3 regions of the Streptomyces sp. NPDC037389 genome follow, and region 3 is predicted to be linked to each of the others. Evidence: riboswitches for the same ligand, from Rfam matches in the RefSeq annotation. Region 3 holds a riboswitch; each other region holds the start of a gene.
The links. Region 3 has a riboswitch for thiamine pyrophosphate ahead of AB0E98_RS07200 (thiamine ABC transporter substrate-binding protein). Riboswitches for the same ligand answer to the same signal wherever they lie in the genome.
Positions count from the first base shown of each region.

Region 1: linked by a shared signal. The riboswitch ahead of thiC (phosphomethylpyrimidine synthase ThiC) and the one ahead of AB0E98_RS07200 (thiamine ABC transporter substrate-binding protein) in region 3 are both predicted to bind thiamine pyrophosphate.
Region 2: linked by a shared signal. The riboswitch ahead of thiO (glycine oxidase ThiO) and the one ahead of AB0E98_RS07200 (thiamine ABC transporter substrate-binding protein) in region 3 are both predicted to bind thiamine pyrophosphate.

Region 1 covers NZ_JBEZUS010000004.1:303,351-312,764, reverse strand. The annotation lists gene AB0E98_RS11055 (cytochrome ubiquinol oxidase subunit I) at 1-378, opposite strand, end outside; gene hisC (histidinol-phosphate transaminase) at 616-1,695, opposite strand; gene AB0E98_RS11045 (LacI family DNA-binding transcriptional regulator) at 2,096-3,208, shown strand; gene AB0E98_RS11040 (metallophosphoesterase) at 3,506-4,600, shown strand; gene AB0E98_RS11035 (hypothetical protein) at 4,781-5,677, shown strand; gene thiC (phosphomethylpyrimidine synthase ThiC) at 5,755-7,527, opposite strand; TPP riboswitch at 7,521-7,658, opposite strand; gene AB0E98_RS11025 (YibE/F family protein) at 7,720-9,039, shown strand; gene AB0E98_RS11020 (hypothetical protein) at 9,062-9,262, shown strand; gene AB0E98_RS11015 (SPFH domain-containing protein) at 9,368-9,414, shown strand, end outside.
Region 2 covers NZ_JBEZUS010000001.1:465,046-474,459, forward strand. The annotation lists partial or broken gene AB0E98_RS02240 (protein kinase) at 1-541, opposite strand, end outside; gene AB0E98_RS02245 (thiazole synthase) at 794-1,591, opposite strand; gene thiS (sulfur carrier protein ThiS) at 1,601-1,825, opposite strand; gene thiO (glycine oxidase ThiO) at 1,822-2,970, opposite strand; TPP riboswitch at 3,073-3,185, opposite strand; gene AB0E98_RS02260 (FAD-dependent oxidoreductase) at 3,339-4,565, shown strand; gene AB0E98_RS02265 (Rv2175c family DNA-binding protein) at 4,696-5,061, shown strand; gene thiE (thiamine phosphate synthase) at 5,155-5,808, shown strand; gene metF (methylenetetrahydrofolate reductase [NAD(P)H]) at 5,932-6,849, shown strand; gene AB0E98_RS02280 (hypothetical protein) at 6,890-7,840, shown strand; gene AB0E98_RS02285 (NAD(P)/FAD-dependent oxidoreductase) at 7,879-9,393, opposite strand.
Region 3 covers NZ_JBEZUS010000003.1:89,856-99,269, forward strand. The annotation lists gene AB0E98_RS07185 (hypothetical protein) at 1-214, shown strand, start outside; gene AB0E98_RS07190 (ABC transporter ATP-binding protein) at 355-1,371, opposite strand; gene AB0E98_RS07195 (iron ABC transporter permease) at 1,371-2,984, opposite strand; gene AB0E98_RS07200 (thiamine ABC transporter substrate-binding protein) at 3,119-4,210, opposite strand; TPP riboswitch at 4,206-4,311, opposite strand; gene rlmN (23S rRNA (adenine(2503)-C(2))-methyltransferase RlmN) at 4,390-5,496, opposite strand; gene AB0E98_RS07210 (phosphatidate cytidylyltransferase) at 5,606-6,715, opposite strand; gene frr (ribosome recycling factor) at 6,715-7,272, opposite strand; gene pyrH (UMP kinase) at 7,458-8,237, opposite strand; gene tsf (translation elongation factor Ts) at 8,400-9,236, opposite strand; gene rpsB (30S ribosomal protein S2) at 9,413-9,414, opposite strand, start outside.

The sequences.
Region 1 (9,414 bases), on a different contig from region 3:
CTTGGGCAGCTTGTCCCAGCCGAAGATCCACAAGCCGATGAAGGTGGACTCGAAGAAGAAGGCCAGCAGGGCCTCCATCGCGAGCGGCGCCCCGAAGACGTCCCCGACGAAGCGCGAGTAGTCCGACCAGTTCATCCCGAACTGGAACTCCTGGACGAGCCCGGTGACCACACCCATCGCGATGTTGATCAGGAAGAGCTTGCCCCAGAACTTCGTGGCGTGGAAGTACTTCTCCTTGTCCGTACGGACCCAGGCCGTCTGGAGGCCGGCCGTGATCGCGGCAAGGCTGATCGTGAGCGGTACGAAGAGGAAGTGGTAGACGGTCGTGATGCCGAACTGCCATCGCGCGAGTGTCTCGGGAGCCAGAGCCAGATTCACCGGAGTCTCTCCTTGCCTCTTGCGTCGTCGGCAGCGCGTGCAGCCGACGTTATGCCCTCGTATGCCCCAGTTAAAGCAGGACATAAAGGCGGCGCTTGTGAACGCGTTCACATTCACAAGCATTATGGCGCACCCGCTTTTCGGACAAACAGGGGGGGTACCCCCTTCGGCCCTAGCGCGAAGGGGATACCCCGGTTCCGTACGGTCGGTCAGACGGGCGGGAGGGCCCGCCGGCGGCTACAGCTCCTTGCGGAACTCCTCGGCCACCCTCAGGAAGATGTCGTTCGCCTCGGTCTCGCCGATCGTCACCCGCACCCCGTCCCCCTGGAACGGCCGGACGACCACACCCGCCCGGTCGCACGCGGCGGCGAAGTCCAGAGCCCGGTCCTTCAGCGGCAGCCAGACGAAGTTGGCCTGGGAGACCGGCAGCGTCCAGCCCTGCCCGGCCAGCGCCTCGACCATCCGCGCCCGCTCGGCCACCAGCGCGTCCACGCGCTCGCGGAGCGCCTCCTCGCTGCGCAGCGATGCCACGGCCGCGTCCTGGGCCACCTGGCTCACGCCGAAGGGCACCGCCGTCTTGCGGAGCGCCGCCGCCACCGGCTCGTGCGCGATCGCGAAGCCGACGCGGAGCCCGGCGAGCCCGTACGCCTTGGAGAAGGTCCGCAGCACACAGACGTTCGGCCGGTCCCGGTAGAGGTCGATGCCGTTGGGGACGTTCTCGTCCCGGATGAACTCGATGTAGGCCTCGTCCAGGACGATCAGCACATCGCCGGGGACCCGGTCCAGGAAGGACTCCAGCTCGGCCCGGCCCACCACCGTGCCGGTGGGGTTGTTGGGGTTGCAGACGAAGATCAGCCGGGTCCGCTCGGTGATCGCGGCGAGCATCGCCTCCAGGTCGTGCGTCGCGTCCTCGGTCAGCGGCACCTCGACCGGGGTGGCCCCGGCGATCCGGGTGATGATCGGGTACGCCTCGAAGGAGCGCCAGGCGTAGATGACCTCATCACCAGGGCCAGCCGTCGACTGAACCAGTTGCTGAGCCACTCCGACCGAGCCGGTGCCGGTCGCCAGGTGCGACAGCGGTACGCCGAAGCGCTCGGAGAGCTCGGCCATCAGCACGGTGCAGGCCATGTCGGGGTAGCGATTGAGGGTGGAGGCGGCTTCGACAGCGCTTTCCAGCACCCCCGGGAGCGGCGGATAGGGGTTCTCGTTGGAGGAGAGCTTGTAGGCGACGGGGCCACCGGGGGTCGCCGGCTTGCCCGGCTTATAGGTCGGCACGGCCTCGAGCGCGGCGCGCAGCTTCGGGGTCTTCTCGTTCACCGCGGGTCCTCCTCCACCTCTGACGGGACACCTCTGTCGGGACACCCCCGTTCGGGACACCCCGGATGGGAATCCCGTGGGAATCCTGATCGGAATACTGCACACCTTATGAGGATTGCCCCGGGCGGCGTCCATAGCTGTCGGAGCGCTCCTCTGCCTGCCACGCGCCGTGGCGGGCGCCCTGGCGCGCATCCCTCGTGAAGGTGAGTTGAGACCTCACCGAGACCTGGACCATTCATGAGGCGTGGATATGCCACAGCCCGATGGCCTACCACAAAAGCGCTCAACAGCCTGCGTTTCCATGATCATTGAAGGAAATCGCCAGAGCAGAAACGTGCCTGTCAACAGTCAAATGCCGCGCCCTGCCAAAGGACCAACCGAGCCCTACTATCGGCTCGCCATGACAGCAGCAGGGAAGCACCAGGTGAGCCGGGCCGAGTCATCCCGCCGGGCCAGTCGGCAAGGACGGGCGGGCATCCGGGACGTGGCCGCCGCCGCCGGCGTCTCGATCACGACCGTCTCCGACGCGCTCAACGGCAAGGGCCGGCTCCCGGACGCGACCCGCCGCCATGTCCGCGAAGTCGCCGACCGGCTGGGCTACCGCCCGTCGGCGGCCGCCCGCACCCTCCGTACCGGCAAGTCGGGGCTGATCGGCCTGACCGTGACCACCTACGGGGATGAACCTTTCACCTTCACCGAGTTCGCCTACTTCGCCGAAATGGCCAGAGCCGCCACCTCCGCCGCGCTCGCCCGCGGCTACGCCCTGGTCATCCTCCCCGCCACCTCCCGGCACGACGTGTGGTCCAACGTCGCCCTGGACGGCACGGTCGTGGTGGACCCCTCCGACCACGATCCCGTGGTCTCCGACCTGGTCCGCCAGGGCATCCCCGTGGTCTCCGACGGCCGCCCCGCGGGATCCCTGCCGGTGACCGCCTGGGTCGACAACGACCACGAGGCGGCCGTGCTCGGCATCCTCGACCACCTGGCCGCCGCCGGGGCACGCCGGATCGGCCTGCTCACCGGCACCACCACGGACACCTACACCCGGCTCTCCACCACCGCCTACCTGCGCTGGTGCGAGCGGGTCGGCCAGGACCCGGTCTACGAGGAGTACCCCGCCCACGACCCGTGCGCGGGCGCCGTGGCCGCCGACCGGCTGCTGGCCCGGCCCGACCGGCCGGACGCCGTCTACGGGCTGTTCGACCCCAACGGCACCGACCTCCTCGCCGCCGCCCGCCGCTACGGCCTGCGCGTCCCGGACGACCTGCTGCTCGTCTGCTGCAGCGAGTCCACGGTCTACGCGACCACCGAGCCGCCCATCACCACGCTCTCGCTCAAGCCCCGGCGCATCGGCACCGCCGTCGTCCAGCTGCTCATCGACGCGATCGAGGGCCTCGACACCGGCCGGCCGGTGGAACAGGTGATACCCACCGAACTGATCGTCCGGACCTCCTCCGAACGCCGCCCGCCGCGCACCACCATCAGCGCGCCCCGCGGCCCCGCCACCCCCTGACCCTCCGCACCCCGCCCGACGCGCGTCAACCGGAAGTGGACCCCGTGTCCGGCGCACGGGCAGTGGGTCATCCGCCCCGGGGAGCCGTCCGGGAGCCGCCTGACCGGCGCTTACGGCACATTTAACGGCTCATTTTGGGAGAAATGACCGGCGATCCCGGCCTCCCGCCCCGATTCACGGCCCCTGGTGCGTCACAAGGCGCGACGGTCATTCCTATGATGGGCGCACGACACCACGGACCGCCGTCGACCAGGCAAGGTCCACAAGGTGCACGGCGGCGCGATGGTGGAGGGGTCGATGACTCAGGGGGCCGGTCAGGGAGCGGCACGGACCACGGCGGCGATGCCGCCCTTCCCCGGGTACGCCACACCCGCGCCCGGCTACGCCCATGCCGCTCCCCCGCCCGTACAGCCCGCCCACGAGTACCCGGAGTACCCCGAGGGCTACACCCCGACCGCCCGTGACCTCCCGGTCATCGGCGGGCCCGCCACGCCCCAGGACGTGCCCACCGTGGAGCTGACCCCGCTCTCCGCCCCGCAGCCGCAGCAGCAGCCCCTGCCCTCCGGGCCCGGCCCGCTGTACGTCGTCGGCGACGTCCACGGCTATCTCGACGAGCTCCACCGGGCGCTCTTCGAGCAGGGCCTCATCGACGAGCACGGCCACTGGGCCGCGGGCAACGCCCGGCTGTGGTTCCTCGGCGACTTCACCGACCGGGGACCGGACGGCATCGGCGTCATCGACCTGGTCATGAGGCTGTCCGCCGAGGCGGCCGCCGCCGGCGGCTACTGCAAGGCCCTCATGGGCAACCACGAGCTGCTGCTGATCGGCGCCAAGCGGTTCGCCGACACCCCGGTGAACTCCGGCGCCGGCACCGCCTCCTTCCAGGCCGCCTGGCTGCTCAACGGCGGCCAGCGCACCGACATGGAGCGCCTGGAGGACCACCACCTCCAGTGGATGTCGCGCCTGGACGCGATCGCCGAGGAGGACGGGCACCTGCTCGTCCACTCCGACACGACCGCCTATCTGGAGTACGGCGACTCCATCGCGGCCGTCAACGACTCGATCACCGAGGCCCTCCAGCGGAACGACCCCGACGAGTGCTGGGATCTCTTCCGCAAATTCACCAAGCGCTTCGCCTTCCGCGACGAGGAAGCGGGCCCCATGGCCGTACGGGAGCTGCTGCACGCCTACGGCGGCAGCCGCATCGTGCACGGCCACAGCCCCATCCCCTACCTCCTGGGCGAGGTGGGTACCGAGGACGCGGACGGTGATGAGGGCGCGCCCCGCGTGGAGGGTCCGCACCTGTACGCCGACGGGCTCGCGCTCGCCATGGACGGCGGGGTCACCATGGCCGGAAAACTGCTGGTCGTACAACTCCCCCTGGCGGGCTGAGGGTTCAGCGGGCCGCCGCACGGGCAGGTGAGGAGTTCCACCGACGCGGGGTAATTCGGGAAACCGACTGTCACCACGCGGCGGTGCGGCTCTACCATCGGCTTATCCGTAGCAGGCTCTCCTCCGTTTCCGCCCACCGTCGGCACCGGCCGGCAAGAGGGCCCTACGGAGCATCGGGGGATGCACATGAACAGCGCTCCGCACCTGCTGACCGAGGACCGCCCGGAATTCGAGCGAGTTCTCGACCGGGCGTTGCGTACCGCGAACCATGACCCACAGATCAGCGCCCTGGCCGCCGCGATAGGACAGCGCCTCAATACCGAACAGTTGCGCAGTATGGCCCTCAGCGCCATGACGGCCATCTCCGCCTGCGCGATGACGGAATATCAGGACTTCGTCAGGGCGCGGGAGGAGCAGCGCGCCTGGTCGGCCACCGCCAGGCCCCCGGCGGGCGAGGACGACGGCCGTACGGGCGCGCCGTCCCCCTCCCTCTCCCCCGCGGACGTCCCCGAGGACCAGGGAGCGGGCGCCGGCGCGGTCGTCGTCGTCCTCGCCCCCGTCCTGGCGGGGATCGCCGCCTTCCTCTTCCTGCTCATCGGCTACGTCCTGCGAACCGTCGGGTCGAACGGGGCCGTCGCCGACCCGATCATCAAGATCGGCTGGTGGTTCGGCGGCTTCACCGTCGCCGCGGTGCTCATCGCCAGCTCCGGCATGCTGGTCACGGCCGTGCGCAACGGCAGGCAGACCGAGGAGACGCCGCGGCACGACGGCCTCCCCGACGGCTACGACCAGCTCTCCCAGGAGACCGAGCGGGCCCGTGAGGCCTGGCGGCAGGCGCTGCTGGACCGGGGCATCCTGCCCTTCCTCCGGGAGTCGCTGGCCAACACCCCGGCCGCACAACGTCGCCCGCCCTCTCCCAGAAACCACACCGGGCCCGGCCGTACCCCCCAGCTCGGCTACTCCCGGCCCGGTTTCTCGAGCCCCGACGACGGCCGTTCCTCCCCCAGCCGCGCGGGCTTCACCAGCCCGGACTACACCGGCCCCGAGTTCGGCGGCCCGGGCCCCAGGAAGGACTGACCGAGGTGGTGCGCGACGGGCGTCGCGCACCACCGTGAAACCGCCTCCGGAGGGCCCTCCGGAGGCGGCTCCGCCGGCTACTCGGCGATCGGGAGATACACCCGGTTGCCGGCGGCGGCGAATTCGCGGGACTTCTGCGCCATTCCGGCCTCGGCGTCCACAGCGGGATCCCCGCCGAGGTCCCCGCCGTGCTCACGACGAATGTCTTGCGAGATCTTCATCGAACAAAACTTCGGGCCGCACATCGAGCAGAAGTGCGCGGTCTTCGCCGGCTCCGCCGGAAGCGTCTCGTCGTGGAAGGCGCGGGCGGTGTCCGGGTCGAGGGCCAGATTGAACTGGTCCTCCCAGCGGAATTCGAAACGCGCGTCGGAGAGCGCGTCGTCCCACTCCTGGGCGCCCGGGTGCCCCTTGGCCAGATCCGCCGCATGCGCCGCGATCTTGTAGGTGATCACACCGGTCTTGACGTCGTCGCGGTCCGGCAGGCCCAGGTGCTCCTTGGGCGTGACGTAGCAGAGCATCGCCGTGCCCCACCAGGCGATCATCGCCGCGCCGATCCCCGAGGTGATGTGGTCGTACGCGGGCGCGACATCCGTGGTCAGGGGGCCGAGCGTGTAGAACGGGGCCTCCTCGCAGATCTCCTGCTGGAGGTCGATGTTCTCCTTGATCTTGTGCATCGGGACATGGCCCGGGCCCTCGATCATCGTCTGGACGTTGTGCCGCTTGGCGATCCGGTTGAGCTCGCCGAGGGTCTTGAGCTCGGCGAACTGCGCCTCGTCGTTCGCATCCGCGATCGAACCGGGGCGCAGCCCGTCACCGAGGGAGTAGGTGACGTCGTACGCGGCGAGGATCTCGCAGAGCTCCTCGAAGTTCTCGTAGAGGAACGACTCCTTGTGGTGCGCCAGGCACCACGCGGCCATGATCGAGCCGCCGCGCGAGACGATCCCGGTCTTGCGGCGGGCGGTCAGCGGGACGTGGCGCAGCAGCACACCGGCGTGGACGGTCATGTAGTCGACGCCCTGCTCGGCCTGTTCGACGACCGTGTCCTTGTAGATCTCCCAGGTGAGCTCCTCGGCCTTGCCGTCGACCTTCTCCAGGGCCTGGTAGAGCGGCACGGTGCCGATCGGCACGGGGGAGTTGCGCAGCACCCACTCACGGGTGGTGTGGATGTTGCGGCCGGTGGAGAGGTCCATGACCGTGTCGGCGCCCCAGCGGGTCGCCCAGGTCATCTTCTCCACCTCCTCCTCGATGGAGGAGGTGACGGCGGAGTTGCCGATGTTGGCGTTTACCTTGACCAGGAACTTCTTGCCGATGATCATCGGCTCGATCTCCGGGTGGTTCACATTCGCCGGGAGGACGGCCCGGCCCGCCGCGATCTCCTCGCGGACCGTCTCGGGGGAGACGTTCTCGCGGAGGGCGACGTACTCCATCTCCGCGGTGATCTCGCCCCGGCGAGCGTACGCGAGCTGGGTGACCGCCGTGCCGTCGCGGCCCCGGCGGGGCTGGCGGGGGCGGCCCGGGAAGACCGCGTCGAGGTTCTTCAGGCCCCCTCGGGGGGACGTGTGCTTGATGCCGTCGTCCTCCGGGCGCATGGGGCGCCCCGCGTACTCCTCGGTGTCACCGCGGGCGATGATCCAGTTCTCCCGCAGCGGGGCGAGACCGCGCCGGACGTCCGTCTCGACGGCCGGGTCGGTGTACGGGCCGGAGGTGTCGTACAGCCGCACGTCCTGCCCGTTGGTGAGGTGGACCCGCCGCACCGGAACCCTGAGGTCCGGCCGCGAGCCGGTCACGTAGTCCTTGTGCCAGCCGATCTCCCGGCCGGTCGCGGACGTGCGTGCATCCTGCGTGGTCATCAGACCAAACTCCCTACGCCGGCATTACCCGGTAACAGGTTCGGCGGTCGACGCAGCGGCGTTCGTACGTGCGGTCGTACGAAGATCAGCGCCCTCTCAGCCCGGTGCTCCGAGCTCCCGCGATTGCAAAGGTGCCACCACGCTAGCGCCTCCGTCCGCCGGAGGGCCAGTGGGGCTTGCGATGATGCGGCGGTGACCCCCACCGACTCCACACCCCACGCCCCCCACCACCACGCGCACGGCCATTCGCACGGACACTCCCACGGCCACGGGCCCGCGACGCCCGTGTCGTCACACCTCCGCAAGGTGATCGCGGCGGTGCTCGTGCCCTTCACCGTGGCGGTGCTGGCCGGCCTGATAGTCCTCTGGCCGGGCGGCGCGCCACCGCACCAGCACACCGGCGTCGGCCTCGACCAGCAACTGCGGTCGGGGCAGGTGACGAAGATCGAGAAATTCGACTGCCCGAAGTCCGGCGGGCTGCCGGGCGGGCCCCAGCAGAGCCCGTCGCCCGCCCCGGCCCCCGCCCAGGGGACCTGCGAGAAGGCCACCATCGAGGTGACCGAGGGCCCGGACAAGGGCAGGACCTTCACCGAGATCGTCCAGCCGAGCGCGTCGCGCCGCTACGACGTGGGCCAGAAGGTGGTCCTCGCCTACGCGCCTAAGGCCCCCGAGAATCTGCGCTATTCGGTCACGGACGTGGACCGCGACTTCCCGATGGCCCTGCTCGCGGGGGTGTTCGCGCTCGCGGTCGTGGTCGTGGGCCGACTGCGCGGGGTCTTCGCGCTGGTGGCCCTGGTGATCAGCTTCGGGATTCTGACGCTGTTCATCCTCCCGGCTATCCTCCAGGGCTCGAATCCCCTGCTGGTCGCCGTGATCGGCGGTAGCGCGATCATGCTGATCGCGCTCTACATGTGCCATGGCCTCAACGCGCGCACCTCGGTGGCGGTGCTGGGCACGCTGACGTCCCTGCTGGTCATCGGGCTGCTCGGGTCACTGTTCATCGACTGGGCGCATCTGACGGGCAACACGGACGACCAGACGGGACTCGTGCACGGCCTCTATCCGCAGATCGAGATCCGGGGCCTGCTGCTCGCCGGCATCATCATCGGCTCGCTGGGCGTGCTCGACGACGTCACGGTCACCCAGACCTCGGCGGTGTGGGAGCTGAAGGAGGCCGACCCGTCGGCGAATTGGCGGAAACTCTACGGTTCCGCGATGCGCATCGGGCGGGACCATATCGCCTCGGTCGTGAATACGCTGGTCATGGCCTACGCGGGCGCGTCCCTGCCGCTGTTGCTGCTGTTCTCGATCGCGGACAGCGGTGTGGGCACGGTGGCTACCAGCGAGATCGTCGCGGAGGAGATCGTCCGGACGCTGGTGGGCAGCATCGGCCTGGTGGCCTCGGTGCCGGTGACGACCCTCCTCGCCGCGCTCGTTGTCAGTGCCGACCGGCATGATGGGGGCAAGGGGCGGGCGAAGGCCCGGGGCGGCAGGCGCCGTCGCGCGAAGTAGCGGGGAGACGGGGGGGCTTCCGGTGGTCGGTGAGCTGGGGAGAGTGACGGGGACGGTCGGTCCCGGGCTGGTCGGCGAGGTGATCGTGCGGGTCCGGGGCGGCGCCGAGGCCTTCCTGGCCTACGCCGCCGAACCGGGCGAGCGCCTCGAGCGGGGGACGGTCGTGATGGTCACGGAATATCAACCGCCGCGCACCGTCTATGTGACGTCCGCCTACACCTGATTCCGACGTCGCGGGCGGGGTATCAGCGTCCTCACCCGGTCTCGCCGGGTGGCACATTTCGTGAACGGACGGCCCCGCAGCGGGCCGTACAGGGGGGAGAGACGCATGGTCGTCGGCGTCGTGGCGGGGACGGTCCTCGTCGCGGTCATCAT
Region 2 (9,414 bases), on a different contig from region 3:
CCGTGCCCAGGACGGCACCGGTGCTGCTCGTGGTGTTGTTGTCCACCGCCCGGACGAGCCCGAAGTCGGCGACCTTGACGCGGCCGTCGTCCCCGATGAGCACGTTCTCCGGCTTCATGTCCCGGTGCACCAGCCCCGCCAGATGGGCGGCGCCCAGGGCGGCCAGCACGGGCTCGGCGATGTCGAGCGCGGCGCGCGGCCCCAGGGCGCCGCGCTCGCGCAGGATGTCGCGGAGGGTGCAGCCGGCCACGTACTCCATCGCCAGATAGACGTACGCGCCGTCGGTGCCCTGGTCGAAGACGCTCACCACATTGGGGTGGTCCAGGCGGGCCACGGACTTCGCCTCGCGGATGAAACGTTCCACGAAGACGCCGTCCGCGGCGAGCGAGGGGTGCATCACCTTCAGGGCGAGCACCCGGTCGAGCCGGGTGTCCAGCGCGCGGTAGACGGTGGCCATGCCGCCCACGGCGACTCGCGCCTCGACGCGGTAGCGGCCGTCGAGCAGCTGGTCGACAAGGGGGTCGGGCAGGGTCGTATCCACGGCACACGAGTCTACGAGTCCCTGACGGGGGCCCCGCATGGCGAGCGGCTCGCTCGTCTGATCTGCAGCCGAACGGTAACAGGACGCCTGCGGCCGAGCTCCGGATGCCGGGGGCGGTTGCTGCCCGGTGGGCACAAACCGGCAGGCGCCGGTAGCGGGGGTCCCAGGGGGCTGCGCCCCTGGGAAACGGCGAAAGGGCCGGGACAGGGCCGGCCCGCCGCAGGCGCAAGCCGCGCCGGGGCGCCCCCCCGGTCACGCGAACGCGGGTCTCTCCGGGTCCAGAGCCGCGAGACCCTCCGTAGGAGACGACGCCTCCGCGAAGTGGCGGCGCGGGATCCGCCCCGCGCGGTGCGCGAGGCGGCCCGCCTCGACCGCGTGCCGCATCGCCTCCGCCATCAGCACCGGCTCCTGCGCCCGCGTCACCGCCGACGCCAGCATCACCGCCGCGCACCCCAGCTCCATGGCCAGCGCCGCGTCCGACGCGGTGCCCGCGCCCGCGTCCAGGATCACCGGGACGGCCGCCCGCTCGGTGATCAGCTGGAAGTTGTGGGGGTTGCGGATGCCCAGGCCCGAGCCGATGGGCGCGCCCAGCGGCATGATCGCCGCGCAGCCGACATCCTCCAGCTTGCGGGCCAGGACCGGGTCGTCGTTGGTGTACGGCAACACGGTGAAGCCGTCGTCGACGAGGATCTCCGCGGCGTCCAGCAGCTCGATCGGGTCGGGCAGCAGGGTGCGCTCGTCGGCGATCACCTCCAGCTTGACCCAGTCCGTGCCGAGCGCCTCCCGGGCCAGCCGGGCGGTGAGGACCGCCTCGCCCGCCGTGAAGCAGCCCGCCGTGTTCGGCAGCACCCGGATGCCGTGCTTCTCCAGGACGGACAGCACGGAGCCCCGTACCGTCGCGTCCAGCCGGCGCATCGCGACCGTGGTCAGCTCCGTGCCGGAGGCCAGCAGGGCGCGCTCCAGGACGTCCAGGCTGGGGGCACCACCCGTGCCCATGATCAGCCGGGAGGTGAACGGGGTGTCCGCGATGGTGAGCAGATCGTCCGCCATCTGTGCTGATCAGCCTCCCTGTACCGCGGTGAGCACCTCGACCCGGTCGCCCTCGTCGAGGGCGGTCGCCGGCCACTGGCCCCGGGGGACCACGGCCTCGTTGACGGCGGCGGCGACCCCGCCGCGCTCGGTGGTGAGCGTCGCCACGAGCCCGTCGAGCGTCGTCCCCGCCGGGACGGTCGTCGGCTCGCCGTTGACGCTGATGATGTGCGTGGTCATGTCGCTGCCGGTCATGCGGGCTGCTCCTGAAGTGCGGGGGTGAAGCGTAGGGGGGAGAACGGGCGGGCCTCCTCGGGCAGCCGGCCGGTGGTCAGCGCCTCGGCCATCACGTCCCCGGTGACGGGGGTGAGCAGCACGCCGTTGCGGTGGTGGCCGGTGGCCGCGAAGAGGCCCGGCAGGGCGGTGGGGCCCAGCAGCGGGGCGTTGTCGGGCGAGCCGGGGCGCAGCCCGGCGAGGGTCTCCACGAGCGGCAGCTCGGTGATGCCGGGCACCAGCTCGTGGGCGTCGCGCAGCAGCTCGTAGACGCCGCCGGCCGTCACGGTCGTGTCCCAGCCCAGCTCCTCGGTCGTCGCCCCGACCACCAGCTCGCCGTTCTCACGCGGCACGAGGTAGACGTGCCCGCCGCGCACCACGGCCCGCACCGTCCGGGAGAGGAACGGCCCGCCCGCGGCCGTGTACGCCTCCGGCACGCGCAGCCGCAGGACCTGGCCCTTGACCGGGCGGACCGGCGGTACGACGTCCTCGGGCAGGCCCGCCAGCCGGCCGCTGAGGCTCCCGGCGGCCAGGACGGTCCGGTCGGCGGCGATCCGGGTGCCGTCGGCGAGCTGCGCCCCCGTGGCCCGGTCCCCGGTCAGCAGCAGCCGCACCGCCTCCGAGCGGTGGAAGGCCACGCCCTCGCGCTCGCAGGCCGCCAGCAGCGCCCGGGCGAGCCGCCGGGGGTCGGTCTGGTGGTCGCCGAGGGCGTGGAGGCCGCCGCGCACGCCCGGCGCGAGCATCGGCTCCAGCCGGCGGCACTCGCGCCCGGTCAGCCACTGCGACGTAAGGCCGCAGCGCAGCTGGAGGGCGTGGAGCTCCCGCAGATGGGCCCGGTCGTCGGAGTCCAGGGCGACCGCGAGCGTCCCGCAGGCGCGGTAGCCGGTCTCCAGGCCGGCGGCCTCCTCCAGCTCGGCCGTGAAGGCCGGATAGCGCCGGGCCGAGGCCAGGTTGAGGGCGAGCAGGGTCTCCTCGCCGTAGTGGAGCTCGGTGACGGCGGCCAGCATCCCGGCGGCCACCCGGGCCGCGCCCCCGCCGGGCGCGGGGTCGGCCACGGCCACGCGCAGTCCGCGCTGGGCCGCGCGCCAGGCCGTGACCAGGCCGATCAGACCGCCGCCGATCACCAGGACGTCAGGTGTCCAGGGGGCGTGACCGAGACGGTACGGGCGCGCGGGGCGCGCCCTGGTTCGATGTGCCGGTGTTCGATCCCCAGGGGTTCGATGCGCGTGCATGGGCGTCCAGCCCCTCCCTTCGCCGGCATGACCCGGATCAGGTTCGTACGGTCGGAGGCCGTCCAGCCTCCCTCTCAGCCCGGTCCGCCCGGGCTCCCGCGAGTGCTTGCAGCTTGCCACCCTAGTACGGCCCGAGGACCGCCCGGAAGGGCGGCCGGGCACGGTCGGCGGCCCGTACGACGCCGCCGCGGCGTGACGTTGTGTCAGAGGTCTCCTCACGCGGCGCTCCGGCGTACCGGGGCGTCGGGCCTACAGTTGATCGTGTGAGCGAGGAGACGAACACCAGCAGTGACCGGCGCGTCGTGATCGTCGGCGCGGGCATGGCCGGGGTGCAGACCGCCATCGCCCTGCGCGAGCAGGGCTGGACAGCCGCGATCACCCTCCTGGGCGACGAGCCGCACCAGCCCTACGACCGGCCGCCCCTGTCCAAGTCCGTGCTGCTCGGCAAGGCCGAGGGCTCCGCCTTCGCCGTGGACTTCGACTCGCTCGGCATCGACCTGCGGCTCGGCCTCGCGGCCACCGGCCTGCGCGCCGCCGAGCACGTCCTGGACACCGCCGAGGGGCCCCTCGGCTACGACGTCCTGGTCGTCGCCACCGGCGCCGAGCCCATCGGCCTGCCCGGCGCCGCGGACCTGCCCGGCGTCCACGTCCTGCGCACCGTCGACGACGCCGAGCGGCTGCGCCCGGTCCTCGCCCGGCAGCAGGACATCGTGGCCGTCGGAGCGGGCTGGATCGGCGCCGAGTTCGCCACCGCCGCCCGGGAGGCGGGCTGCCGGGTGACGGTCGTCGAGGCCGCCGACCGGCCGCTCGCGGGCGCCATGCCCGCCGAGGTCGCCGCCCACATGGTCGACTGGTACGCCCACAGCGGCGCCCGGCTGCTGACCGGCGCCCGGGTCACGGCCGTCGAGCCCGGCGCGGTCGTCCTCGACGACGGCACCCGGCTGCCCGCCGACGCGGTCGTCGTCGGCATCGGCGCTCGCCCGGCCACGGGCTGGCTCGCGGGCTCGGGCATCGAGCTGGCGGCGGACCGCTCCGTCGTCACCGACGACCGCCTGCGCACCTCGCTGCCGGACGTCTACGCCGTCGGCGACTGCGCCTCCTTCCCCTCGGCCCGCTACGGCGAGCGGCTGCTGGTCCACCACTGGGACAACGCCCTCCAGGGCCCCCGGACCGTCGCCGAGAACGTCGTCCACGGCCCTGAGGAGAGCTCGGTCTACGACCCGGTGCCGTACTTCTGGTCCGAGCAGTTCGGCCGGTTCGTGCAGTACGCGGGGCACCACGCGGCCGCCGACGAGCTCGTCTGGCGCGGCAACCCCACCGGCGCGGCCTGGACGGTGTGCTGGCTGCGCTCGGGCGTCCTGGTGGCCCTGCTGGCCGTGGGACGGCCGCGCGATCTGGCCCAGGGGCGCAAGCTCATCGAGAAGGGCGCGGTCCTGGACCGGGCCAGGGCGGCGGACGCGTCCGTTCCGCTGAAGGCCGCCGTGGTCTGAGGCAGGACCGTGGTCCGAGGCGGGGCGGGGCGGGTCCGAGGCCCCTCCGAGGGGGGCCGGTGGGGTGGCCGGGGCCCGGCTCGGGTCAACCCGGCTACCGGCTGTCAGTCCCGGATGGCAGGCTTGTCCCGTGACCGAGATTGACGTGAAGATCGATGCGCTTGTGCCCGCCTGGCTCAACCTCCCCGACATCGGGGAGATGCTGGGCATCGAGGTGACGCGCGTCCGGCAGCTGGTCAAGGAGGGCCAGCTGATCGCCGTACGCCGTGGCGAGAACCGTGTGCTCATGGTGCCCGCCGCCTTCATCAGCGAGGGCAAGGTCGTCAAGGGCCTCGTCGGCACCCTGACGCTGCTTAGGGACGACGGCTTCAGCGACGAGGAAATGATCGAGTGGCTGTTCACCGCCGACCCGACCCTGCCCGGCACCCCCGCGGAGGCGCTGAGCGAGAATCGTGGCACGGAGGTGAAGCGCCGCGCCCAGGCGCTCGCCGTCTGACCTTTCCGTAGCACCGCCTGTAGCACCGTCCGGTGTGCGGGCGCGGGGCCTGTCCCGCGCCCGCACACCACCCACCGGGGGGAGAAGCACCCGATGTCCGTCACCGCGCGCGAGCGGCTCGCCGAGGCCCGGCTGTATCTGTGCACCGACGCGCGCAAGCGCCAGGGCGACCTGCCGGAGTTCCTCGACGCGGTCCTCTCCTCCGGAGTGGACATCGTCCAGCTCCGCGACAAGGGCATGGAGGCGGGGGAGGAGCTCGAGCACCTCGCCGTCTTCGCCGAGGCCGCCCGTCGCCACGGCAAGCTGTTCGCGGTCAACGACCGCGCCGACGTCGCCCACGCCGCCGGCTCCGGCGTGCTCCACCTGGGCCAGGGCGATCTGCCCGTGCCCGCCGCCCGGGCGATCCTCGGCGACGACGTCCTGATCGGCCGCTCGACGCACGCCGAGGCCGAGGTGGCCGCCGCCGTCGCCGAGCCCGGCGTGGACTACTTCTGCACCGGCCCCTGCTGGCCCACGCCCACCAAGCCCGGCCGCCAAGCCCCGGGCCTCGGCCTCGTGCGCCACGCGGCCTCCCTCGCGCCCGCCCGGCCGTGGTTCGCCATCGGCGGCATCGACGCGGGCAATCTGGAGCAGGTGCTGGACGCGGGCGCGCGCCGCGTGGTCGTGGTCCGCGCGATCACCGAGGCGGACGACCCGGGCGAGGCGGCCGCGCGGCTCGCCAAGCGCGTCCGCGCCTACGACGTGTGACCGTCGCCGTCCAAGGAGCCACTGTCCAAGGAGTGGGACAGATCATGGACATCCGCCGGATCAAACGGGCATAACGCCATTCTTGGTTGGGGTGCCCACCGCGCCGCTGGTTAACTTGCCGGTATGGCCCTTGGCACTGCCTCCACCAGGACGGACCACGCGCGCACCGTCCGTGAGCTGCTCGCCTCCGGCGAGCGCTCGTACTCGTTCGAGTTCGCCGCCCCCAGGACGGAGAAGGGCGAACGAACCCTGTGGGACGCCATCCGGCGGATCGAAGCCGTCGCCCCCACGTTCGTCTCCGTGACCTACGGCGCCGGCGGCTCCTCCCGTGAGGGCACGGTCCGCGCCACCGAGCGCATCGCCACCGACACCACCCTCACCCCCGTCGCCCATCTGACGGCCGTCGAGCACTCGGTCGCCGAACTGCGCAACGTCATCGGGCAGTACGCCGACGTGGGCATCCGCAACATGCTCGCGCTGCGCGGCGACCCGCCCGGCGACCCCATGGGCGAGTGGGTGCGCCACCCCGAGGGCGTCCGCTACGCCGCCGAGCTCGTCCGGCTCATCAAGGAGTCCGGCGACTTCTGCGTGGGCGTCGCCGCCTTCCCCGAGATGCACCCGCGCTCCACGGACTGGGAGGCGGACATCCGGCACTTCGTGGACAAGTGCCGGGCGGGCGCCGACTTCGCCATCACCCAGATGTTCTTCCACCCGGAGGACTACCTGCGGCTGCGCGACCGGGTCGCGGCGGCCGGCTGCGACACCCCGATCATCCCGGAAATCATGCCGGTCACGAACGTGCGGCAGATCGAACGATTCGCACAGCTCAGCAACGCGGCGTTCCCCTCGGAGCTCGCCGATCGGATCCTCGCGGTCAAGGGCGACACGGCCGCTGTACGCTCAATCGGGATCGAGTACGCGACGGACTTGTGTGCTCGGTTGATGGCCGAGGAGATTCCCGGGTTGCATTTCATTACCCTGAACCACTCCACGGCCACGTTGGAGATCTACCAGAACCTGGGACTGCACCAGCGGTCCTGACGGCCGGCCGGCGACGGCGGCCGTACGAGAGGGGCGTTGGATGGGCTGGACGGTCCTCTACATCGCGTTCGGCGTCGTCGCGCTCTGGCTGCTCGCCGAGGTGCTGCTGCAGTACAAGGCGCGGCTGCGCTGGCGGCTGCTCGCCTTCACAGGCTTCCTCGGCGTGGTCGCCGGCGTGATCGTGCCGTCCGTGGTCGTCATCATCATCGGCGCCCTCGCCTTCGGGGTGGGGCAGACCTTTGTGACGCTCTCCTTCCGGCGCGGCTTCTCCCGCGGCTGGGCCCTCCGCCGGGGCAAGGACGGCGACGCTGCCGGTCCGGCCGGTGGCGCCGGTTCCGGCGCGGAGAAGCCCCGGTCCGCCGGAGGCCGCGCCGGGCGTCGTCGCAAGGGCGGCGAGCGTCCCCCGGCCCCGGCCGGTCCGTCCCCGGCGGCCCCCGACCTGACTCTGCCGGCCTCCGGCCCCGACGCCCTGCCGACGATCGGCGCCGGGGCGGCGGGCGCCACGGCCGCGAGCGGTGGCCTCGGCGGCGCCCATGACCTGACGCACGGCGTCCCTCCGCAGCCGACCGCCGAACAGCCCCACCTCATGGGCCACGACGTCCCGGGCGGCGCCGACTTCGGCTCGTACGGCGGCACGCCCGCCCAGGGCGGCTACGACAGCAGCGCCTTCGACAGCGGCGCCTTCGACTACGGGCAGGCCCAGGGCCAGTACGCGTCCTACTCCGACCCGTACATCGGCAACCGTCCCCCGTCCTACGAGACGTACGACGCCTACGGTCAGCAGCAGTCCTACCCCCAGCAGCAGTACGGTGTCGGCGCCTACTCGGCGGGCGCGTACGCCCCCCAGCAGTACGACACGGACACCCCGCCCGGCGGAGTCTGGGTGCCGCAGCAGCGGGACACCGACACCCCGGGCACCCCGGCGGCCCCGCCGGAGCAGAACCCGCCGCCGTACGGCCACGGGTACGACGAACAGCGCTACCGCTACTGAGCGCTACCGGCTGCTGAAGCCCGGCGGGCTTCGGCGTCCTACTGGGAGCCGCGCCAGTCGGCCCCGGAGACGACCAGGCCCGCGACCATCGCCCCCGACATCCCGGCGTGCGCCAGTCCGCCGCCGGGGTGGGCGAAGCCGCCCACCAGATGGAGCCCGGGCAGCCGGGTGAGATTGCCCGGCCGCAGGAACGCCCCCCGCGCGCCGGCCAGTACGGGCGCGGGCACCCCGCCGCCCTCGGCCCCGGTCGCCGCCTCCGTGTCGGCGGGGGTGCGGACCCCGCGCCACAGCTTCCGCTCCGCGAGATCCGGAATCGCCGCCTTCGCGGCCTCGACCATCCGGTCCGCGAACTCCCTGGCGATCCGCTTGTCACGCCAGTCGACGCGCTCGCCGTGCGGCGCGACCGTGGCCGTGAGGGTCACGGCCTCGTACCCGTCGGCGGGGACGGTCGACGGGTCGCCCGGCCGGAGCACGGTCACCGTCGGGCGGTAGAAGCGCGCGGCGGCGGCGCCGAAGACCGCGTCCAGCTCCGCCGCGCGGTCATCGCCGTGGACGACCGTACGGTGCGCGGTGCCCTCGGGGCGGGCGCCGGAGAGCGCCAGGAACACGCTGAACCTGCCCGGGGGCACGGGCGCCGAAGGCGCCGGCGCGGACTCCACCGCGCCCGGCGCGAGGGCCGCGAGCCGGGCGGGGGAGACCCCGGCCACCACCACGTCGGCCTCGGCCACGCTTCCGTCGGCCAGCCGCACCCCGGCCGCGCGCCCGTCCTTCTCCACGACGCCGACGACGCCGGAACCGAAGTGGAACTCCACGCGCCGCGCCAGGCACCGCTCGTACAGCGCGTCCGCGAGCGCGCGCATGCCGCCGGTCACGTACCAGCTGCCGAAGGTCTGCTCCATGTACGGCAGGACCGTCGCGCTCCCGGGCGCGTGGCGCGGGTCGAGCCCGTAGGCGAGGGCGTGGCTCTCCAGCAGGGCGATCAGACGGGGGTCCGTCAGCTCCCGTTCGGCGACGGAGGCGAGCGTCACCGGCACCGGGCGGCGGAACAGCCCCTTGCGGTGGGGCAGCGCCGGATACGGGTCCCGGCCCAGGGCCTCGGCGCGTTCCGCGCGCAGCGGCTCCTCCAGCAGCGGGCGCCGCGTCGCGTCCCACACCTCGCGCGCCCGGTTCACCAGCTCGCTCCACCGCTCGCCCGCGCCCGGGCCCACCGCCGCGTCGAGCGCGGCGACGACACCGGCCCGGGAGGCGTTGGGCAGCGTGAAGTCCGTGCCGTCGGGGAAGACATGGCGGCTCGCGGGGTCGACCTGGACGAGCCCGACGCTCTGCTCCAGCGGCTCCTTGCCGGTCTTGACGAACAGATCGCGGTAGACGGCGGGCAGGTGCAGGAGGGCGGGGCCGGTGTCGAAGACGAAGCCGTCCCGGACGAGGCGTCCGACGCCTCCGCCGTGTGTTTCCGCCTGCTCGTACACGGCCACGCCGTGGCCTGCGACAGCGAGCCGGGCGGCGGCTGCCATGGCGCCCATGCCGGCGCCGATTACTGCGATCCGTGCCATGGTTTCGAGCCTATCGGGGCG
Region 3 (9,414 bases):
GGCCCTCGTCGTAGGCGAGACGGTCCTGCCGGGCATCATCGGCGTCCTGTGGCTGGGCGACACGTCCCGCGCGGGCTTCGCGTGGATGGCCATCCTCGGCTTCCTGCTGGCCGTGGCGGGCGCGGTGGCGGTGGCGTGGTTCGGCGAACCCGACAGCCATTCGGCGGCGCCGCAGGCGGCGGAGAAGGAACCGCAGCCCACAGCAGCGGGCTAGCAAAACGCCGGACGGGCTGGATGTATCCAGCCCGTCCGGCGTTTGAGGACGACGCGCGCCAGCGCGGACAAGGGGGGCCGGGGGCGCAGCCCCCGGTCACGGGAAGGTGGGGGCACCTCCCAGCGGTAGCTGGGGGAGGGTCAGGGGAGAACCACGACTTCGTCCGCCACGAAGACGGCACCCACCCTGTCGCCCGCCTCTGGCGCCCCGCCGAGCGGGCACGCCGCCTCGAACTCGGGACCGTCGGCCGGCCGCAGCCGCACCACCACGTGGTCACCGCGGAAGGTCCGCGCGGTCACCCCGCACTCCAAGCCCTCGGCCACGGACACCAGCCGCACTCCCGCCGGCCGCACCAGTACCCGGCACTCCCCCTGCGCCGAGCCCGGCGGCACCGGCACCCCGCCCCACACGGTGTCCGCCGACTCCCCCCGCACCATCCCCGGAACGACGTTGTCGAAGCCCAGGAAGCGGGCCACGAACTCGGACGCCGGCCGCCGCCACACCTCCAGCGGGGTGCCGGCCTGGGCGATCCGCCCGTCGCGCATCACCACCACCCGGTCGGCGAGCGCGAACGCCTCGCCCTGGTCGTGGGTGACGGCCAGCACGGTCGTCCCCAGCCGCCCGAACAGCCCGCGCAGCTCCACCACGAGCCGCTCGCGCAGGCCCCGGTCGAGCTGCCCGAGCGGCTCGTCGAGCATCAGCAGCCGGGGTTGCGGCGCCAGAGCCCGCGCCAGCGCGACGCGCTGCTGCTCGCCGCCCGACAGCGCCCCCACGGCCCGTTTCTGCGCGCCCGGCAGCCCCACCAGGTCGAGCAGCTCGGCCACCCGCCGCTCGGACTCGGCGCGCCCGGTCCCCCGTACGCGCAGCCCGAAGGCGACGTTCCCGGCGACGTCCCGCTGGGGGAAGAGCTGGTGGTCCTGGAACATCAGGCCCACCCCGCGCCGGTGCGGGGGCACCCCACTCTGGTCGCGCCCGCCGAGCAGCACCCGCCCGGCGTCGGCCGGCTGGAGGCCGGCCACCACGCGCAGCAGCGTCGACTTGCCGCTGCCGCTGGGGCCGAGCACACACACGGTCTCGTGGTCGGCGACGTCGAGGTCCACCGCGTCCAGCACCGCGCGCTCGCCGAAGCGGACGGTCACGCCTTCGAGGCGAAGCATCAGAACTCTCCCGTACGGTCGGTGCGCACACGCTCCAGCACCAGCAGCGCCGCCGCGCACACCAGCATGAGGATCGTGCTGAGGGCCATCGCCTGCCCGTAGTTGAGCTCGCCGGGGCGGCCCAGCAGCCGGGCCACGGCCACCGGCAGGGTGGGGTTGTCGGGGCGGGCGATGAAGACGGTGGCGCCGAACTCGCCCAGCGACACCGCGAACGCGAAGCCCGCCGCGATGCCCAGGGCCCGGCCCACCAACGGCAGGTCCACCTCCCGCCAGGCCCGCAGCGGGGACGCGCCGAGCACCGCCGCCGCCTCGCGCAGCCGGGTGTCCACCGCGCGCAGCACGGGCAGCACGGTGCGGACGACGAAGGGCACGCCCACCAGCGCCTGGGCCAGCGGCACCAGGATCCAGGAGGTGCGCAGGTCCAGCGGCGGCTCGTCCAAGGCGATCAGGAAGCCGAAACCGACGGTCACGGCGGAGGTGCCCAGCGGCAGCATCAGCAGCGCGTCGAAGCCACGAACCAGCCTGCCTTCGCGCCGGGTGAGGGCCGCGGCCGCGAGGCCGCCGACGACGACCGCGATGGCGGTGGCGGCGAGCGCGTACGTGAGCGAGTTGCCGATGGTGTCGAGCGCGGCGACGGTGAACGTGCCGCCGCCCGCGCCCGCCGAGGCGAGGGCGCGGTAGGAGGCGAGGCCGTAGCCGTCGGGGCCTTCGAAGGAGCGCAGGACGAGCACGGCGAGCGGCAGGATCACCAGCAGCGCGATGCCGGCGAGGACGGACGCCAGCAGCGCCCACTGGCCGGCGCCGCGCGGGCGGCGGGCGGTGCGGGAGGCGTCCACCAGCCGCAGCGTCGCCTCGCGGCGCCGTACGGTCCGGGCGTGCACGGCGAGCAGCGCGGCCACGACCACGAACTGGAGCAGGGTCAGGACGGCGGCCGTGGGCAGGTCGAGGAGCTGCGCGGTCTGCTGGTAGATCTCCACCTCCAGCGTGGCGTAGCGGGGTCCGCCGAGGATCTGGACGACGCCGAAGGAGGTGAAGGTGAAGAGGAAGACCATGAGGGCGGCGGCGGCCACGGCGGGGCCGAGCGCGGGCAGGGTCACCCGGCGCCAGGCGGCGAACCGTCCCGCGCCGAGGACGCGCGCCGCCTCCTCCTGGCGGGGGTCGAGCTGGGCCCACAGCCCGCCGACGGTCCGGACGACCACGGCGTAGTTGAAGAAGACGTGGGCGAGGAGGATCGCCCAGACCGTGGTGTCCAGGCGGACGCCCCACAGCTCGTCCAGCAGCCCGCCCCGGCCCACGAGCGCCAGGAACGCCGAGCCGGCGACGACGGTCGGCAGCACGAACGGGACCGTGACGACGGCTCTGAGCAGCCGTTTGCCGGGGAAGTCCAGGCGCGCGAAGACGTAGGCGCCGGGCAGGGCCAGCAGGAGGGTGAGGGCGGTGGAGGCAGCCGCCTGCCAGAGCGTGAACCACAGGACGTCGCGGATGCCCGGGTCGGTGAGCACCTCGCCCACGCGGGCGAACTGCCACCGGCCGCCGTCCGTGAGGCCGCGGGTGACGATCGAGGCGACGGGGTAGGCGAAGAAGACGCCGAAGAAGGCGAGCGGCACGGCCATCAGGCCGAGCCGCGTCGCCGTCCGGCGGGCGCCCGCCCCCTTGGGAGCGGCGGGCGGTCCGGCGGGCGCGCAGGTCGCTTCGGGACGTGCCACTTCGGAAGGCGTCACTTCGGGAGGCGTCACTTCAGGGCGTGTCACTTCAGGACGAGCGAGGACCATTCCTTGACCCAGTGGTCGCGGTTCTTGGCGATCTTCTCCGGGGCGAGGGTCTGCGGGTCGGGGACCTGCGCACCGTACCGGGTGAAGATCTCGGGCAGCTTGGCGTCCCGGACGACCGGCTTGACGTACATCTGGAGGGGCATGTCCTCCTGGAACGTCCTGCTCAGCATGAAGTCGATCAGGGCCTTGCCGCCCTCGGTGTTCTTCGCGCCCTTGAGGAGGCCGGTGAACTCGGTCTGCCGGAAGCAGGTGCCGGTCGCGACGCCGGTCGGGCCCTCCTTGGGCAGCGGGTTCGCGCCCGCGACCTCGGCGGGCGGGCTGGAGGCGTAGGAGACGGCGAGGGGCTTGTCGCCCTTGGCCTTCCTGCCGCCGGCGGAGCCGGAGAAGCGCTCGTTGTAGGCCTGCTCCCAGCCGTCGACGACCTCGACGCCATTGGCCTTCAGCTTGGTCCAGTAGTCCTTCCAGCCGTTGTCGCCGTACTTGGCGACGGTCGCGAGCTGGAAGGCCAGGCCGGGCGAGGAGGTGGCGGCGTTCTCGGTGACCAGGAGGTTCTTGTACTCCGGCTTGATCAGGTCGTCGAACGTCTTCGGCGGGTCCAGTTTGTGGTCGGCGAAGTACGCGCGGTCGTAGTTGACGCAGATCTCGCCGGTGTCGACGGGCGTGACGCGGTGCTCGGCGGCGTCGGCCTGGAACTCCTTGGGCACCCCGGCCAGGCCCTTGGCCTCGTAGGGGGTGAAGAGGCCGTTGTCGAGGGCCCGGGAGAGCAGGGTGTTGTCGACGCCGAAGAAGACGTCGCCCTGCGGGTGGCTCTTGGAGAGGATCGCCTGGTTGACGGCCTGGCCGGCGTCGCCGCCCTTGACGACCTTGACCTTGTAGCCGGTCTGCTTGGTGAATTCCTGGAGCACGGAGTCCGAGGCGACGAACGAGTCGTGCGAGACGAGGGTGACGGTCTTGCCGCCCGACGCCTCACCGCTCTTGTCGCCGGAGCCGCCACAGGCGGCGAGCGCGGGAAGGCCGAGGGTGGCGACGGCCGTCGCCACGACGGCACGCCGAAGACTGGTGTTCATGGTGGTGCTGACTCCCTACGCCGGTACTAACCGGATCAGGTCCGAGGGTCTGCGGGCCGTGCCGCACTCTCAGCGCCCTGGGCGCTCCCCTGTCGGATTGTTCATTTGTGCGAAAGGCACCGTATCAGTGCCGTGTCAGAGACGTGCGGCGACGCCCGGGGGCGCCGCCCCACCGCCGCTCAGCGCTCGGTGGCGGCCAGCTGGCCGCAGGCGCCGTCGATCTCCTGGCCGCGGGTGTCCCGTACGGTCACGGGCACACCGTGCGCGGCGATGGCCTCGACGAAGGCCCGCTCGTCCTCCGGGCGGGACGCCGTCCACTTGGACCCGGGGGTGGGATTGAGCGGGATCAGGTTGACGTGCACCCGCTTGCCCTTGAGGAGCCGGCCGAGCAGGTCGCCCCGCCAGGCCTGGTCGTTGATGTCGCGGATCAGGGCGTACTCGATGGAGATCCGGCGGCCGGACTTCTCCGCGTACTCCCAGGCGGCGTCCAGGACCTCGCGGACCTTCCAGCGGGTGTTGACCGGCACCAGGGTGTCGCGCAGCTCGTCGTCGGGCGCGTGCAGCGAGACCGCGAGACGGCACTTGAAGCCCTCGTCGGCGAACCGGTGCATGGCCGGGACCAGGCCGACCGTGGAGACGGTGATCCCGCGCTGGGACAGGCCCAGGCCGTCCGGCTCCGGGTCGGTCAGCCGGCGGATGGCGCCGACGACGCGCTTGTAGTTGGCCAGCGGCTCGCCCATGCCCATGAAGACGATGTTGGACAGCCGCGCCGGGCCGCCGGGCACCTCGCCGTCGCGCAGGGCGCGCATGCCGTCGACGATCTGGTGGACGATCTCGGCGGTGGACAGATTGCGGTCCAGCCCGGCCTGGCCGGTGGCGCAGAACGGGCAGTTCATGCCGCAGCCCGCCTGGGAGCTGATGCACATGGTGACCCGGTCCGGGTAGCGCATCAGGACGGACTCGACGAGCTTGCCGTCGTGCAGCCGCCAGAGGGTCTTGCGGGTGGTGTCGTCGTCGCACGAGATGTGCCGCACCACGCTCATCAGGTCCGGCAGCAGCTCACCGGCGAGCTTCTCGCGGGCCGCCGCCGGGATGTCCGTCCACTGCGCCGGGTCGTGGGCGTAGCGGGCGAAGTAGTGCTGGGACAGCTGCTTGGCGCGGAACGGCTTCTCGCCGATCGCGGCGACGGCCTCGCGGCGCTCGGCGGGGCTGAGGTCGGCGAGGTGCCGCGGGGGCAGCTTGGCTCCGCGGGGGGCGACGAAAGTGAGTTCTCCAGGTGCAGGCATGGTCCCACCAGTGTCGCAGACATACGGAGGGGGCCCGCCGTCCTGTGGACGACGGACCCCTCACGTATCGAACACCTACCGAAAACCCCAGGTCAGGAGCGGTCGGGTACTAGGAGCCGACAAAGGCCACCATCAGCAGCCACACCACCGGCGCGGTCGGCAGCAGCGAGTCCAGCCGGTCCATGATCCCGCCGTGGCCGGGGAGCAGGGCACCCATGTCCTTGATCCCCAGATCCCGCTTGATCATGGATTCGCCGAGGTCGCCGAGCGTGGCGCTGACCGCCACGGCGAGGCCCAGCAGCAGGCCCTGCCACCACACGCCGTCGACGATCAGCAGCTGCATGCACAGCGCGCCCGCCACCATCGCGAACAGCACCGCGCCGAGCAGGCCCTCACGGGTCTTGCCGGGGCTGATGCGCGGCGCGAGCTTGTGCCTGCCGAACCGCCAGCCCACCGCGTACGCCCCGGTGTCGCTGACGACCGTCAGGATCAGGAACGTCAGCACCCGCCAGGCGCCGTCCTCCGCGGCCAGCATCAGCGCCACGAAGGTGGCGAGGAAGGGCACGTAGAACGCCGCGAAGATGCCGGCCGTGACGTCCTTGAGGTAGTCGTCCGGCGCCTCCGTCATCCGCCAGACGAGCACGGCGAGCGCGGTGAAGGCCATGGCCACCCACGCGCCCTCGGCGCCGTTGACATAGCCGGCGACGATCATCGCGGCCCCGCCGATGGCCAGCGGCACCAAGGGGGCCTTGATGTTCTTCCGCTCGGCGAGCCGGGAGGTCAGCTCCCACAGCCCGACCACCACGGCGATCACGATCACGCCGAGGAAGACGGGCTTGTAGACGAACAGGGAGGCGAGGATCACCGCGCCGAGGCCGACCCCCACCCCTATCGCGGCACGCAGATCACGCCCCGCGCTCTTCTTCGCCGGAGGCCCCTGTGGGGCGGCGGGCTCCTGCGGCCGGATGTCGGGCTCCTGTTCATCACGGAACAGGGGGCCACCGATGTGGGCGGCCCCCTGGTCACGGTCGGTTCCGTCGTCCTGGTATCCGCCTGATCCGGGCACAATGGGCATGGGCCGAGTCTGCGCCGCGTCGCCCGCGACGTGCAGAGGACCCGCCGATGGGGGCACCTCCCGGCCGTAGCCGGGGGCGGTTCCCTGGCCGGTGGCTCCCCAGTGGCCGGCGCGCGGCGGGGCTCCCCAGGATGCGTCGTTCATCAGACCTCGAGCAGCTCGGATTCCTTGTGCTTGAGCAGCTCGTCCACCTGCGCGACATACTTCGCGGTGGTGTCGTCGAGCTCCTTCTCCGCGCGGCGCACGTCGTCCTCGCCGGTCTCCTTGTCCTTGACCAGCTTGTCAAGAAGGTCCTTGGCCTTGCGGCGGACGGAGCGGATCGAGACCTTGGCGTCCTCGGCCTTGGTCTTGGCGACCTTGACGTACTCGCGGCGGCGCTGCTCGGTGAGCTCGGGGAACGTCACCCGGATGATGTTGCCGTCGTTGCTCGGGTTGACGCCCAGGTCCGAGTCGCGGATGGCCTGCTCGATGTTGCGCAGCGCGCTCTTGTCGAACGGGGTGACCACGGCCATGCGCGGCTCGGGCACCGAGAACGACGCCAGCTGATTGATGGGCGTCAGCGCGCCGTAGTAGTCAGCCACGATCTTGTTGAACATCGCCGGGTGCGCACGCCCGGTGCGAATCGCCGCGAAGTCCTCCTTGGCGACCACAACGGCCTTCTCCATCTTCTCCTCGGCCTCGAGGAGGATCTCTTCGATCACCACTTGCTCCTGGTGTTATCAGTAAGCAGAGCCTCGCCCCTGCGCGCGTCTTCTCCTGCACGGTGTCCGACCGGCAGGCAGTTGTCCATCCCCGTGCCGAGGTCTTCCCCCGGCGCGGTGTTGCCGTCCATGGCGGGGGGCGGCCGATTCCTCGGCCACCCGGCGCGGACGACGTACGGGCCTTGTCAGTCCCGCGTGCCCTGGTCGCTCACGAGCGTGCCGATCTTCTCACCCTTGACCGCGCGGGCGATGTTGCCCGCCGCGAGCAGCTCGAAGACGAGGATCGGCAGCTTGTTGTCCATGCACAGGCTGATCGCGGTGGCGTCGGCGACCTTGAGACCGCGAGCCAGTACCTCGCTGTACTCGAGGGCGTCGAACTTCACCGCGTCGGGGTTCTTCTTGGGGTCGGAGTCGTAGACCCCGTCGACGCCGTTCTTGCCCATGAGGATCGCCTCGGCGTGGATCTCCAGGGCACGCTGGGCGGCGGTGGTGTCGGTGGAGAAGTAGGGCATGCCCATGCCCGCGCCGAAGATCACGACGCGGCCCTTCTCCAGGTGGCGCACGGCGCGCAGCGGGATGAACGGCTCGGCGACCTGGCCCATGGTGATACCGGTCTGGACCCGGGTCTCGACGCCTTCCTTGGCCAGGAAGTCCTGGAGGGCGAGGCTGTTCATCACGGTGCCGAGCATGCCCATGTAGTCCGAGCGGGCACGGTCCATGCCGCGCTGCTGGAGCTCGGCGCCGCGGAAGAAGTTCCCGCCACCGATGACCACGGCGATCTCGTAGCCCTCGCGGACCACGGCCGCGATCTCACGGGCGATGGCGTGCACGACATCGGGGTCGACGCCGAGTCCACCGCCGCCGGCGAAGGCCTCACCTGACAGTTTCAGCAGGAACCGACGGCGTTTGTCCTGGTCGGTGCCGGTGTCACCGGCGGCCTGCGTGGCGTCCGCGCCCTGATTCATTGGAGTTCTCCTCGTGCACATACGAAGAAGGCCACTGCCGGATGGATCCTTTCGGTTCCCTCTGCGGCAATGGCCTCCTCGTCACATCAGCGGCCGGCCGGTGAGCGGCCGACTGCGTACGACCCTAGCGGGTCGCGGGTCATTCGCTGCCCTGCGGGCGGCTCAGGCGCCGACGCGGATGCGGGCGAAGCGCTTCAGCGTGACGCCGGCCTCGTCCAGGATCTTCTGGACGGTCTTCTTGTTGTCCTTGGCGAAGGGCTGGTCCAGCAGGACCTGCTCCTTGAAGAAGCCGGTGACGCGACCCTCGACGATCTTCGCCAGGGCGGCCTCGGGCTTGCCCTCCTCGCGAGCGGTGGCCTCGGCGACGCGGCGCTCGTTCTCCACGGTCTCGGCCGGGATGGCGTCACGCGAGAGGAACTTCGGCGCGAAGGCGGCGATGTGCTGCGCGACGTCCTTGGCGACCTCGGCGTTGTCCTTGTCCAGCTCGACCAGGACACCGACCTGCGGGGGCAGGTCAGCCGCGGTGCGGTGCATGTAAGCGTAGACCTTGCCGTCGGCGAACTGCGCGAAGCGGTCCACGACGATCTTCTCACCGAGGGTGACGTTGGCCTCGTCCACGAACGCCTGGACGGTCTTGCCGGCCTCGATCTCGGAAGCCATGAGGGCCTCGACGTCGGCCGGGGCGCTCTTGGCGATGTGGGCGGCCAGGGCGTCGGCGACGGCGACGAACTTCTCACCCTTGGCGACGAAGTCCGTCTCGCACTTCAGCTCGACGATGACACCGGAGGTGTTGTCGTCGGCGATGAGGGAGGCGACGGCGCCGTTCTCGGTGGTGCGGCTCTCGCGCTTGGCCACGCCCTTCAGGCCCTTGACGCGGACGATCTCGATGGCCTTCTCGAGGTTGCCCTCGGCCTCGTCGAGCGCCTTCTTGCAGTCCATCATGCCGGCGCCGGTCTGCTCACGGAGCTTCTTGACGTCAGCGGCGGTGTAGTTCGCCATCCTTCAATCCTTCTCGTGCACTGCGCCCCACCGTGCCACCCGGGCATCCGGAAGGGCTGGTCCGTCTTGAGGTCACCACACCTGTCGGCTCCCGTCCCGCTGACGGGGTCCGACAGTGGATCCGCCGGATGACGGCGGGGGCGTCACGCCCCCGCCGTCATCCGGTACGGCAAGGCTC